2 regions of the Neobacillus pocheonensis genome follow, and region 2 is predicted to be linked to the other one. Evidence: predicted binding sites of a transcription regulator. Region 2 holds the regulator's gene; the other holds the start of a gene.
The links. Region 2 encodes Rex, which represses fermentation and respiration genes when NADH is low (regulators of the CRP and FNR family bind a similar motif). Its sites were predicted from a motif close to TTGTGAAATATTTCACAA; they were not measured.
Positions count from the first base shown of each region.

Region 1: the regulator Rex is predicted to act here: its motif matches at 2,254-2,271, upstream of adhE (bifunctional acetaldehyde-CoA/alcohol dehydrogenase).

Region 1 is NZ_JBCNAD010000038.1:96,040-103,490, forward strand. Features, by position in the region: gene ppc (phosphoenolpyruvate carboxylase) at 1-2,001, shown strand, start outside; gene adhE (bifunctional acetaldehyde-CoA/alcohol dehydrogenase) at 2,375-4,978, shown strand; gene ABES02_RS20750 (AMP-binding protein) at 5,148-6,161, shown strand; gene ABES02_RS20755 (hypothetical protein) at 6,583-7,263, shown strand; gene ABES02_RS20760 (polyhydroxyalkanoate biosynthesis repressor PhaR) at 7,282-7,451, shown strand, end outside.
Region 2 is NZ_JBCNAD010000013.1:52,457-59,907, forward strand. Features, by position in the region: gene ABES02_RS07390 (aminotransferase class V-fold PLP-dependent enzyme) at 1-222, shown strand, start outside; gene ABES02_RS07395 (ABC-F family ATP-binding cassette domain-containing protein) at 630-2,549, opposite strand; gene moaC (cyclic pyranopterin monophosphate synthase MoaC) at 2,726-3,223, shown strand; gene ABES02_RS07405 (redox-sensing transcriptional repressor Rex) at 3,251-3,904, shown strand; gene ABES02_RS07410 (YhbD family protein) at 4,023-4,646, shown strand; gene ABES02_RS07415 (polymer-forming cytoskeletal protein) at 4,659-5,381, shown strand; gene ABES02_RS07420 (cytoplasmic protein) at 5,398-6,108, shown strand; gene ABES02_RS07425 (MDR family MFS transporter) at 6,121-7,451, shown strand, end outside.

The DNA of each region.
Region 1 (7,451 bases), on a different contig from region 2:
CTTCGGTTCGGTTCGTGGATTGGCGGAGACCGTGATGGTAATCCCAATGTAACCCATGACGTGTCCTGGGAAACGCTGATTAAACAAAGAAGGCTGGTCTTAAAAAAATATAAAGACGTTTTAGTAGATTTAATGAAGCGATATAGTCATTCTTCTACAAGGGTAGAAGTAAGCAGCGAACTGCATAACTTCCTTCAGGAAAAAGAGGATGTCATTTTAACAGATGATAAAAAATGGCCAGTAGAATCGGAAGTATATCGTCGTGCTTTTGCCATCATAATAGAACGGGTAAAGCAGGTTGGGAAATCAGCTATAGGCTATAAATCCGCTGATGAATTATTAGAGGATTTATACTTGATTCAAAATAGTCTAAAACATCATCATCCTGCTGCACACGAGTTAAAAACGATTCAAAAGCTGATCCGGCAAGTCCAATTATTCGGCTTCCATTTAGCGACACTCGACATCCGAAATCATAGCGGTGAGCATGAGGCAGCCATTACGGAAATACTTCGAAAAGTTCGTATCTCCGAAAATTATGGAAATCTTGAAGAAGAGGAAAAGCTCAGAATTCTCCAGACTATTCTTATGGACCCGCGACCTCTTTTGTTATTAAATGAAGATTATTCAAAAGAAACACAAGAAATGATAAAAGTATTTCAAATGATAAAAAATGCTCATGAGGAATTTGGAAAACGATCTATTTCCGTATATCTTGTCAGTATGACAAAATCACCAAGCGACTTACTTGAGGTTTTAGTCTTAGCGAAAGAGGCGGGCATTTATCGACTTCATGCTGACGGGGAGTTGGAAAGCCATTTAAATGTTGCCCCTTTATTGGAAACAATTGACGATTTGACATCTGGGCCAAAAATAATGGAAACTCTTTTTGAAATGCCTGTTTATCGAAATCATTTGCAATTCTTAGGGAACCAGCAGGAAATAATGCTCGGTTACTCAGATGGAAGTAAAGACGGTGGCACCTTAACAGCCAATTGGAAATTGTATAAAGCACAGATAGAAATTCACGAAATGGCAAAAAGGTATCAAATTGGTCTTAAATTTTTCCATGGACGCGGTGGATCACTAGGTCGTGGAGGCGGTCCATTAAATAAAAGCATTCTATCGCAGCCTGCTGAAACCATTGGTGATGGAGTTAAAATTACCGAGCAAGGTGAAGTGTTGTCTGCCCGGTATTTGCTTGAGGATATTGCTTACCGCAGTTTAGAACAGGCAACCTCTACCTTGCTTCAGGCGGCCACCCATGTTTCCAATGAAGCTGAGGAAGGGCAGCTTAGAGAACAGGTTTGGGAAGAGGCGATTGAAGAAATTTCTGGTATCGCTTTGGTTAAATATCAATCGCTGGTATTTGGAGATCCAGATTTTCTGACTTACTTTAACGAAGCAACTCCATTAAGAGAACTTGGTGATTTGAACATTGGCTCAAGGCCCATGAGTCGAAAGAATCGCGGACGATTTGAAGATTTACGAGCGATTCCTTGGGTATTTGCATGGACACAAAGCCGTCAACTGCTTCCTGCCTGGTATGCAGCAGGAACTGGGTTAGACAGCTTTGCATCAAGAAGTGAACAAAATATACAGCTTTTACAGCAAATGTATGTGAAATGGCCCTTCTTCCAGTCGACCATTGACAATTTGCAAATGGCCTTAATGAAAGCAGATATTACGACAGCCAAAGAATACTTAACACTTGTTGAAGATAAAAGGATTGCCGATAGGATCTTTTCTAATATTCTTGAGGAATATGAACGAACAAAGAATATTCTATTGAAAATTACTGGCGATAAAGAGCTGCTGGATCACACTCCAAATATTAAGGATTCGGTTTTTAGAAGAAATCCATATGTTGATCCATTGAACTTTTTACAGGTGGAATTAATAAAGGAATTACGGAAGCAAGAAGAGCCGAATGAAGAACTTTTAACCGAAGTATTATTGACCATAAGTGGTATATCAGCAGGATTGCGTAATACTGGTTGATTAAAGAAGGCTATTTTCGCATGGATTGTTATTTTTCGTATAAGTTTATCATCCCGTATAACTAGAAGCTTCGTGCATCTTTTCGTAAGAGCATGTGCGAAAATTGCCTAGGAACTTAGTAAATGAACCATATTAAGTTCCAAAAGCAACAAAGTTTACGAAAAGAGCCTTAAAGAAACACAAACTCATGAAGTGCATGGGTTTGTGTTTTTTTGTACTCTACATAAGTGCTCAATAATAATTGTGAACGTTTTATGAATTATTTAAAAATGAATGGGTATTCATTCATTTTTATGCAAAATTCGACAAAATTTGCGAGAGCGTCCATGATATATTTTAGCCAGAATGATAGATAATCTGGAGGGATGTTTTAATGTCTGTAAAGGAAAGAGTGGTACTAGAAAATCATGATGTTAACCTAATGATTGATGTCTTAGCTACAAACGGAGCAAATGCTCTGGGCGAATTCCGGTGCTACAATCAGGAAATGGTGGACCAAATTGTGAAACAGATGGCCATTACTGCGCTTGAACACCATAAGGAGCTTGCAAAGCTTGCTATAGAAGAAACAAAAAGAGGCGTATATGAAGATAAAGTCTTCAAAAATATGTTTGCGACTGAATGCATCTATAACAATATCAGGGAGATGAAAACGGTTGGAGTAATTAGTGAAAACGACCATGAAGGCATGGTTGAGATGGCAGAACCAGTTGGAGTTATTGCTGGTGTCATCCCTATTACAAACCCAACCTCGACCGTTATTTTCAAATCGTTAATCTCTCTTAAAACAAGAAATCCAATTATCTTTGCATTTCCGAAATATGCTCAGAAATGCTGTGTAAGAACAGCCGAATTGTTAAAGGAGGCCGCAATCTGCGCTGGCGCCCCTGAAAATTGCATTCAGTGGATTGAGGTTCCTTCTCATGAAGCCTTTCAGGCATTGATGAAGCATCCAAAGATTTCTCTTATCCTTGCGACCGGCGGGCCAAATCTAGTTACAGCAGCGTATAGTTCAGGAAAACCTGCTCTTGGTGTTGGAGCAGGAAATGTACCTTGTTATTTTGAAAAAACAGCTAACATTAAACGTGCTGTCAACGACTTGATTTTATCTAAAACATTCGACAACGGTATGATTTGTGCTTCAGAACAGACTCTAATTATCGACATGGAGATTTACGATGAAGTAAGGCAGGAACTAATGACAAACAATTGTTATTTCCTAAATGAAGAGGAACGTTTGATGGTAGAGAGAATTGCTATTGATCCAAAAACGGCCCAACTTAATCCGTTGATTGTCGGATTACCTGCAGCCATGATTGCAAAATTGGCAGGATTAAATGTGCCGATCAATACAAAGATATTAATTGCTGAGCTTGAAGGTGTAGGACCTGACTACCCATTATCCTGTGAAAAATTAAGCCCAATTTTGGCTTGTTATAAGGTTAATAGCTTCGCAGATGGATTGTTAATCGCTGAAGAAACACTGGAATATGGTGGTCTTGGCCACTCTGCTGCTATTCATACAGCTGATCAGGAGGCAATAGATGCTTTTGCCTTACGAATGAAGGCAGGAAGAATTATCGTTAATACACCTTCAACACATGGAGCTATTGGTGATATTTATAATACATCTTTACCATCCTTAACAATTGGATGTGGAACTTATGGAGGGAACTCTGTGTCACAGAATGTTGGAGCAGCGAATTTAATCAATATTAAAAAAGTGGCAAAAAGAAGGACGATGACCCAGTGGTTTAAGGTGCCATCACAGATTTTCTTTGAGAAGAACTCGATTCAGACCCTTGCAGCTATTCCTGGCATTTCGAAGGCATTTATTGTAACGAGTGGAAGTCCTATGAAAAATGGTTTTGTTGATAGAATTGTTTATCATTTAAGAAAGAATCCAAATAATATTCAATTCGAAACCTTCTCCGCTGTCGAGCCAGATCCAAGCATTGAGACAGTCATGAGTGGTGCAGAACGAATGAGAAAGTTTGAACCAGATTGTATTATAGCTCTTGGCGGTGGTTCCGTAATGGACGCGGCAAAAGCGATGTGGCTTTTTTACGAACATCCTGAAACCGACTTTAACAGCCTAACGCAAAAATTCTTTGACCCAAGCAAAAGAGTCGTTAAATTCCCAGCACTTCGCGGCAAGGCAAAATTTGTGGCGATTCCGACTACGTCTGGAACAGGCTCTGAGGTTACTTCCTTCTCAGTTATCACTAATAAGAAAACCAATATGAAATATCCTTTGGCTGACATCCAGTTAACACCAGATGTGGCGATTGTCGATCCGCAATTCGTCATGACAGTCCCTAGCCATGTAACAGCTGATACTGGAATGGACGTTTTGACACATGCAATTGAAGCCTATGTTTCCGTGTTAGCAAATGACTATACAGATGGACTAGCATTAAAAGCGATCCAATTAGTCTTTGAATATTTACCAAGGGCATACAGGGATGGCGGAGACGAGCTTGCCCGTGAAAAAATGCATAATGCCTCAACGATAGCCGGAATGGCGTTTGCAAATTCTTTCCTTGGTATTAACCATAGTCTTGCCCATGTACTTGGTGCAGAGTTTAATATTCCACATGGACGTGCAAATTCGATCATGCTGCCGCATGTCATTCGCTTTAATGCCATGAAACCAAATAAGTTCATGACATTCCCGAAATATGAGCATTTCATTGCAGATCAACGCTATGCCGAAATTGCTAAAATGCTTGGACTTCCAGCAAGCACGGTAAATGAAGGGGTTGAGAGCTTAATCAAGGCAATTATCAAGCTTGCTAAGGAATTGGAAATGCCAATGAGCATCGAAGCGGCCGGGGTCGATAAAACAGAATTTGAAGGCAAATTAGCTGATCTGGCTGAGCATGCTTTTCACGATCAAGATACAATCCCTAATCCAAAAATGCCACTAGTAAGTGAGCTTGCGGGAATCTATCGCCAAGCTTATCAAGGTGTATAAGATATCTATTATGTAAACAATCAGTCTCAGTTCGCTGGGACTGATTAATTACTGAATTTTTTGTGAACAAGAAGTATCGTTAATCAAAATTTGTCCCAATTCTCTTATAATTTAGTTGATGACAACTTCTTCCATGTGTAAATGGAAGGAAAAAAAGGGAGTGGAAAATATGGTATATCAGAAAAAGCCTTGGTTAAAATTTTATGATTCTAGAATCAGTGGGAATGTATCAATTGAGTACGAATCATTATTTGACCTTTTGAAGCAGGCAGCGAACATCCATAATGAAAAACCTGCTTTAACATTTTTCGGGAAATCCTGGAGTTACAAAGAATCGAAAATGATTTCTGAATGGCTCGCAGCATCGTTATATCGGGTTGGATTTAAAAAGGGAGATCGGATAGCGATCATGCTGCCAAACTGCCCTCACTATATTTTTAGCCTATTTGCCATCTTCCGATTAGGAGGTATCGCTGTTCAAGTAAATCCGATGTATGTTGAAAGAGAAATTGAATATGTTTTAAATGATTCTGAGGCAGAATATATGGTTGTATTTGAGGCTCTTTATCCAAGGATCAAGCAAGTTCAACCGAAAACCTCATTGAAAAAGATTATTGTTGTTGGTTTTGGAGGCAATAGAATCCAACTTGCAGACGGAGACAGTTATTTCGAAGACTTTTTAACCCATGACAATGTAATTCCAGAGATTCCAATCGATATTCATGAGGATGTCGCTATTTTACAATACACTGGTGGAACTACGGGTGTCTCCAAAGGTGTTATGCTTACTCATCATAATCTTTTAGCTAATATTATCCAAGTCTGTGATTTTACCTATAATACAGTGGATGAGAAACCTGAGAATTTTAAAATCATAAGTGTTCTGCCAATGTTTCATGTTTATGGCTTATCTTGTAACGCCCTTTCGGCGATAAGAATTGGCTGCAATCAGCTGATTTTACCTCGATTTGATGTAAATGAATTATTAGAATTGATTAAACGGGAGAAACCTTTTCAGCTTACAGCAGTTCCAACAATGATATTTGCTTTGAATAGCCACCCTCTTTTGGAAGAAAGCAATATTGGAGATGTTTTCTATTTGAGCAGCGGTGGTGCCCCTCTTCCTGTCGAGCAGGTAAAAATGTTTGAGAAAAGGGTAGGGAATAGAATTGTAGATGGCTAAGGACTATCAGAAACCTCACCATCAGCAATTTCCACCCCTCCGTTCCTACCTAGGAAATTAGGTAGTGTCGGTATCCCACTCCCTGGGACCGAAGCAAGAATAGTAGAAGAAACGGCAGAGGGTTTTCAAGACGTCCCATATGCGAAGATTAGTCTGGCACCCTACAAGGTGCCTAAAGAAATTGAAATACTAGATGACCTACCTAAATCTTCTGTTGGAAAGTTGTTAAGAAGAATGCTCCGCAAAGAGGAAGAAAAAGCTCAAGTTTAGTTTTTATAAAAAGCAATTACTCAATTTACCTCAACATGAATGGATATCGTTCCCATTTAAACAGACTTCGTTAAATAGACTTCATAGAAAATCACCAAGATTTCAAACTAACTCAGGTATCTTTAAAAATCCTAAAAAGGATGTGAGTATAATGGCTCCGAACAAGGACAATGAAAAGGTTTCTTTAAATGAAACCAAAACGCGAAAGAAGCAACAAAAAGTTGACGATACAATTGAAACGGTTGAAGAGGTTACTCTCGATATTGAAACTGAAACCCCACTTTCTAGCTTAGACCTTCTCTGGAAGCAGGCATTTCGTGAAATAGACGAATGGTCAAAGCGTGGTGATGATCGGGATGAAGTCTTCTTAAATGAGGTTAGGCGTTTTACTGAAAGTGTTCAGCGAAATCAAGGAAATATAAAAGCAGTCGCCGAGCAATTTACAAAGCAAATGATCGAGTGGGAAAAGACAGCACGAGATGAATTTTTGATGTCTACGACCGCTCTTCAGCATTTCTTACCAATTCGGTCTTATGAGGAAATTAATGCGCAAATTGATCAAATTCAAAAAGGTGCTTTATCGCTCATATGTACTCCTTGTCAATTCATCGGAAACATTCCAGCAATTGAGAAATATCTAGAAATGATTGATCAATATATTGCACTAAGGAAAAAAGGAAGATTGCAATATATTAAAATTGTTAAACGAGCTGGAAATCTGCTTTATGAAAATCAAAAAGGATTTGTCAATCTGTTTGCTAGACAAATCAAAGCGCTAATGTTCCCGCTAAATAAATATATGGAAAAAACAGAAGAACATATAAAATCATAATTTAAGGAGTGCATTGGCATGTCAAATGAAAAAATCTTCGATCCCTTTTTTGGTTTTAAGCAATTGAGTGGAATGTGGGATAAACAAATAAACGGTCTATTATATAATCTGACTGACAACAAGGAATTTGTTCGTACAGCAAATATCGGGATTAACACCTATTCTTATTACCTTGAGCGAATTAGAAA
Region 2 (7,451 bases):
ATTGCCACAAGCGAAAAATACGGGGCTGCCATTTATCCAGTTGGAGCAGAATCCCGTTTTGAAGTTCTTCCGATGATCTATCGAGTTTCTGGATCATTTTTGGAGGCAAACCCAAGTTTAATCGAAACAGGTATAAGGATCAACCTGATGAGAAGTGGAGCCGATTTAGCTATCAATATATTAAAACATGCCATACCTGATGCCATGGGTATGAAAGACTAAATAAATAATTACCTTTCGATCTAGACGCACCATAAAGGTGCTTTTTTTTGTTGTGTGCCAGGCATGGCAACTATCTAGGTGGATGGATCTCAATATTATCTAGTGAATTTAATAGTTTTTTGTGGATAAAGTTTTTGTGCAATCGATCCAAAAAATCAAAATGTGGATAAGTACGTGTGTTCTTGTTGATAATGTGGATAAAATTAAGATTTACCGTGGATAATGTGGAAAAGTTTAATAACTGTTTGGAAATATACCATTTAATATGTGAATAACATTGTGGGAAATGAGGATATCTAAACAAAATGTTGATATCCCTCGAAAATTTTTTGAAAATTATCCACAACCAAAAAACATCTAGGAAAATCATGAAAAAACCGGACCAATAAGACCGGTTTTTTCCCAAGCTATTCCGCCAGCTCGGCCCATTCTTCCATCAAATGCTCGAGCTCTGCTTTGGCTTTTTCACTTTTTATGTTGATTTCCAATACTTTTTCGTGATCTTGAAAAATATCCGGCTCACATAATAACTGTTCAAATTCCTGGATTTCTTCTTCAAGCTCCTCAATCCTTAATTCGATCTCTTCTAATTTCCGTTTGCGCTGGCGTTCAAGCTTCTTGCTTTCTTTATCCTGTTGATAACTATTTCTTTCAACAGTATCCACTTGAGTCAATTTTTTAGCAGATTCGGCAAGGGCTAATGCAGCCAATTCTTCCTGCTCTAGCTTTTTCTCCAAATAATAATCATAATCCCCAAGATATTCACAGCTGCCCTGACGGCTTAACTCCAACACCTTTGTCGCGATACGGTTAATGAAGTATCGGTCATGGGAAACAAACAAGATGGTGCCTGGGTAATCGATTAAGGCATTCTCAAGAATTTCCTTACTATCAAGGTCAAGGTGGTTTGTAGGCTCATCCAAGATTAAGACATTTGCCTTCTCAAGCATTAGTTTTGCTAGGGCGAGGCGTGCCTTCTCGCCTCCGCTTAGGGTAGAAACCGTCTTTAACACATCATCACCAGAAAATAAGAAATTACCAAGGACCGTTCGGATTTCTTTCTCACTTTTCAACGGATATTCATCCCATAACTCATTTAATACCCGTTTATTGGACTTCAATTCTGCCTGTTCTTGGTCGTAATAGCCAATCGAGAGGTTTGTCCCATATTGAATCGTCCCGCTAAGCGCAGGGAGTTTTTTTATGATTGTCTTTAAAAGAGTCGATTTGCCAATCCCATTTGGTCCGACTAAGGCAATGCTTTCGCCTTTAAAGGCACGGAATGAGATATTCTCAGAAATCCTTTCACCATCATAACCAACTGAAAGAGATTCGACCAAAAGAACATCATTCCCGCTTTGTCTCTCAATATCGAATGAAAAGTTAGCAGATTTTTCGTCTCCTAATGGGCGGTCCATGACATCCATCTTCTCAAGCTTTTTCCGTCTGATTTGCGCCCGTTTTGTCGTTGAGGCTCGGGCCAAATTGCGCTGAATAAAGTCTTGTAGGTTAGCAATTTCCTGCTGCTGCTTTTCATACAGCTTCATTTCACGCTCATAATTGGCTGCTTTCTGATCAAGATATGAGCTATAATTCCCACTATACCGCTGGATTTGCTTGCGGGATACCTCATACACCTGTGTGACGACTTTATCTAAAAAATAGCGGTCATGGGAGACGATTAGGATGGCTCCATCATAACTCTGCAGGTATTGCTCGAGCCAGGAGAGAGTATCAATATCCAGGTGGTTCGTCGGCTCGTCCAGTATTAAGATATCAGGCTTGGTTAACAGCAGCTTTCCTAATGCGAGACGAGTTTTTTGTCCTCCGCTTAAACTGGAGATCATGACAGAAGAATCATGAAAATTTAGCCCATGCAGGACAGAGCGAATATCGGCCTCGTATTGATAGCCGCCCTGCTCTTTAAATTTTACTTGGAGACTGTCATATTCTTTTAATATTCTTTCGTATCGACTTTGGTCTTCGAAAATACTTGGATCCGCCATTTGTTTTTCAAGCCTGCGCAGCGATTGCTCCATCTGACGAAGTTCCTCAAAAACGGTCAGCATTTCTTCCAAAATAGACAATTTGGACTCTAACCCAGTATTTTGCGCTAGATAGCCGATGGTCACATCTTTTGGTTTGATGATTTCTCCGCCATCATGTGACAGATGGCCGGCAATAATCTTTAACAACGTTGATTTGCCGGCTCCATTGCGTCCAACTAGGGCAACGCGGTCTCTCGTTTGTAATTCTAGTTTTATATTCGATAAAATAAGGTCAGCACCATAATATTTTTGTAGTTGATTAACCTGCAATAAAATCATTAAAATTCACCTCTATTACTATAAATAGTTTACCGTATTCCTATAGGTCCGGCAATAAAGCGAGGCAGGTTATCAGGACTATTAATACTTTAATGCCAAAAAATTGTACGATTAGTTCAAAGTTTCACAGACATATAAAGAAAAATAGTGTATGATTTAAACGGAGGATTGTTTATATGGCAGAATTTACTCATTTTAATGAAGAAGGCAGAGCCAAGATGGTCGACGTTAGCGATAAGCCTGAAACGGCACGTACGGCGCTTGCTCATTCCAGTATTACGGTCAGCAAAGAAATTTTTGAAAAAATAACAAATAATGAAATGAAAAAAGGCGATGTCTTAGCGGTAGCTCAGGTGGCAGCCGTTATGGCGGCGAAAAAGACATGGGATCTCATTCCAATGTGTCACCCGATTCCATTAACGGGAGTAAATATCTCCTTCTCATGGGAACAGGACATTAACGATAACTATCAATTACATATTGCTGCTTATGTTAAAACAAAGGGAAATACAGGTGTTGAAATGGAAGCGCTAACAGCAGCATCCGCCTGTGCTTTAACTGTTTATGATATGTGTAAAGCGGTTGACAAAGGAATGGTCATCGGGCCAACCTATTTAGTAGAGAAAACTGGCGGTAAAAATGGCGACTTTAAGCGGACAGAACGAGTTAAATAAAACAATTGATGCGGGGGGTAGGAGATTATGAGCAATGAAACGATGAAAATACCACAGGCGACAGCCAAACGGCTGCCCCTTTATTATCGATTTTTAAAAAACCTGCATTCTTCGGGTAAACAAAGGGTTTCATCAGCAGAATTAAGTGAAGCGGTGAAGGTTGATTCGGCTACCATTCGGAGGGACTTCTCCTACTTCGGGGCTTTAGGGAAAAAGGGTTATGGATACAATGTGAATTATTTATTATCCTTCTTTAGGAAAACATTGGACCAAGATGAACTAACCAAGGTTGCCTTAATCGGGGTTGGTAATCTCGGTACGGCTTTTTTAAACTATAACTTTTTGAAAAATAATAATACCAAAATAGAATGTGCTTTTGATGTGGATCCTGCAAAAATGGGAACAATGATTCGCGAAGTACCGGTTTATCATATGGATGAATTGGAAAAGGTGTTAACGGACCACAGTATATCAGTGGCGATTTTAACGGTACCGGCACAGGTTGCTCAAATGATTACGGATCGACTGGTTAAAGCGAATGTAAAAGGGATTTTAAATTTCACCCCTGCCAGGTTAAATCTTCCGCCAGCAATTCGTGTTCATCACATCGACTTGGCTGTCGAGCTGCAATCACTTATTTACTTTTTAAAGCACTACCCAACGGATGAAATTGAAGAATAAAGAGATAGAGGGCTTTTCGCAAACCTGCGGAAGGCCCTTTTTTTATCGGACGAAACAAACGTATCTTTACAACGTAACAGTGTTATGTTACATTATTACACAGAAAGGGGTTTTCAAAATGAGCGAGGAGTTAATTTCCAAGAAGGAATTATTAGAGCTGGCGGGAATATCCTATGGACAGTTGTATAGATGGAAGCGAAAGGATCTCATCCCGGAGGAATGGTTTGTACGGAAATCCACGTTTACGGGGCAGGAAACATTCTTTCCAAAAGAAAAAATCCTAGAAAGAATCAACAAAATTCAAACAATGAAAGAAAACTTATCACTAGATGAACTTGCTGATATGTTTTCTCCTAGCCTAAGTGATTTACAACTTGAAAAAGACGAGTTAATAAAACGTAACATTGTTTCGGGTGCGGTAATGAATTTCTACTTAGAAAATGACCAAGACGGTCCAAAATTTAATTTTTCCAGAATGCTTGAAGTTTATGTTTTAGAAAAACTACTGCAGTCTGGAGAAATCAATTTGGATGAGGGGAAAATGCTGCTGCAAGTATTAAAGGATAACTCAGGGTTAATTAAGCAAAAAAGCTGCGAGCTTTTGATTACCAGAAAGCTAGGTGTGTCATCGTGTCTTTTATTGATTAATACCGAAGAGATCCATTTTGAGCGGGGTACAAAGGTCGTGGTACATGTTTCCTTGATGACCTGTATGGAAGAAATTAAATCGAAACTACTATAAAGGAGAATCGGGATGGAATTGAAAAATAGAGGGGACTTAGTCATTAATGGTTTGGGTTCGTCAAACGGCGGCCAATTTAATGTTGTTACATTAAATGGCAGAGGGACGATTAATAATGATTTAGAATGCCATGAGTTTGATTGTAACGGCTCAGGGGTGATCAATGGGAACCTAAGGGCTGCTGAGGCAAGGGTAAATGGAAATGCCAAGTTTAAGGGTACGGTCGAGACCGGTAAATTGAAGGTTGACGGGACGGCGAAATTTGAAAAAAACCTGCTTGTAAAAGATTTGAGGGTTTCAGGTAAAGTTTCTGTTGGCGGAAGTGTAAGGTCCGAGGATATCAAATTACGCGGATTTCTTACAGTCGGTGAGGATTGTGAGGCTGAGATTTTTAAAGGAGAATACCGGTTTACGATTGGCGGGCTTTTAAACGCTGATGAGGTAGATATTAAGATTTATGGGGAATGCAAAGCAAAAGAAATTGGTGGGCAAACCATTACGGTAAGGCAGCATAAAGGGTCGTTTATCGGCGCTTTATTCAAACCCATTTTCAAAGCGCAATTAGAAACGGATTTAATAGAAGGGGATAAAATCGACCTTGAAAATACGATTGCCAAAGTTGTGCGGGGCAATCAGGTTAGAATCGGTGCTAATTGTCAGATTGGCGTCGTAGAATACACAGAAGAATTCTCCCAGGATAAAAATGCTGTGGTGAATGATGTCAGAAAGTATTAGTGGGGGGGAAAGGGAAATGAAAAAAAACGGAAATCTTATTATAAATGGGTCGGGCAGTTATCCTGGCGGCCATTACGATAAAATTAGCATCAGAGGCGAAGGAACGATTGTCAATGAAGTGGAATGCTCTGTGTTCAATGTATATGGAACGAGTGAAGCGGTCGAAAATGTTAAAACAGGTTCAGTAAAAATTTTAGGGGAGGCCGAGGTCAAAGGCAGTATCGAGGCCGAAGAAATGCTTGTCATGGGAACGCTGGTGGTTGGCAGCCGGGCGCAGTTGAAAAAAATAAAGATTTTGGGGCTGCTGGAAGTAGGCGAAAGACTTGCAGGTGATCAGGCATCAATTAAAGGAAGCATCGCGGTAAATGGCGATGTGGAGTATGAGATGTTCGATTCAAGCGGCAGCTTTGAAATCAAGGGATTGTTGACGGCTGATACCATTAAGGTGGGACTGCGATACGGCCAAAGCTCCGCTGAGGAAATCGGCGGCGGAAAAATAACGGTGAAAAAGAAAAAAAGCTCGCTTCTTCCCTTCGGAAAAGACGCGGGGTCTCTGACAGCGAAGGTCATTGAAGGGGATGACATCTATCTGGAAAATACAACAGCCGATGTCGTTAGAGGTAATAAGGTAAAGATAGGTCCTGGCTGTCAAATTGGTTTGGTGGAATATCGCTTGGGCTTCGCTCAGGATTCTCAGGCAACAATTAAAACAAAGACACAGATATAAAGGAGAGATCGGATGGTAGCAAAAGAGAGTAAATTAGGATTGGTTGTCGCAGGGCTATTACTAGGGATCTTAATGGCCTCGATGGATAACACGATCGTCGTCACCGCGATGGGAACCATTGTCGGCGACCTCGGCGGGCTTGAGAGCTTTGTTTGGGTGGTATCCGCTTATATGGTGGCAGAAATGGCCGGGATGCCGATTTTTGGTAAATTATCAGATATGTACGGTAGGAAAAGGTTCTTTATTTTTGGATTGATTTTGTTTATGGCTGGCTCGGCCCTTTGCGGAACAGCCGAAACGATTACGCAATTAAGCATCTACCGCGCAATTCAAGGGGTGGGCGGCGGCGCGCTTGTACCGATTGCGTTTACCATTATGTTCGACTTATTCCCTCCTGAAAAACGCGGGAAAATGGGTGGTTTGTTCGGAGCTGTATTTGGGCTTTCGAGTATTTTTGGGCCATTGCTCGGGGCATATATTACCGACCATATCAGCTGGCATTGGATTTTCTATATTAATCTGCCGCTTGGCATTCTATCATTGATCTTTATTGTTATCTCTTACAAAGAATCACCTGTCCACCAAAAGCAATCGATTGACTGGTGGGGAGCGCTGACGCTAATTGGCGCGGTTGTTTGTTTAATGTTTGCACTGGAATTAGGCGGGCAGAAGTATGAGTGGGATTCCACGACAATCATCAGCCTATTCGCAGGATTTGCGATTCTATTGTTGATCTTTTTGTTTGTCGAGACGAAGGCAAAGGATCCAATCATCTCGTTTGCGATGTTTAAAAATCAATTGTTTGCAGGTAGTACACTGGTTGGTTTGTTTTACGGGGCAGCCTTTATGGCAGGTACCGTTTATATCCCGATTTTTGTTCAGGGAGTTTACGGCGGCAGTGCCACGAATTCAGGGCTGATTTTATTGCCGATGATGCTCGGATCCGTAGTGACTGCGCAGGTCGGCGGGTTCTTGACGACAAAAATGAGCTATCGAAACATCATGTTTATATCGGGTACTATCCTAATTGGCGGATTTATCTTACTAAGTACGATTACACCTGAAACAAGCAGAGCCATCTTAACTCTGTATATGATTGTTGTCGGTTTAGGAGTAGGTTTCTCTTTTTCCGTTTTAAGTATGGCAGCGATTCATCCGTTTGGTATGGAGCAAAGGGGATCCGCTACATCGACCAGTAACTTTATCCGCTCATTAGGGATGACCATAGGGATTACCATCTTTGGCACAATCCAAAGGAGTGAATTTACAGAAGGATTGAAAAAGGCTTTTTCCGGAATGGGGCCAATGCCAAAGGGCGGAGCTTTTGGGGATTCCCGAGCCTT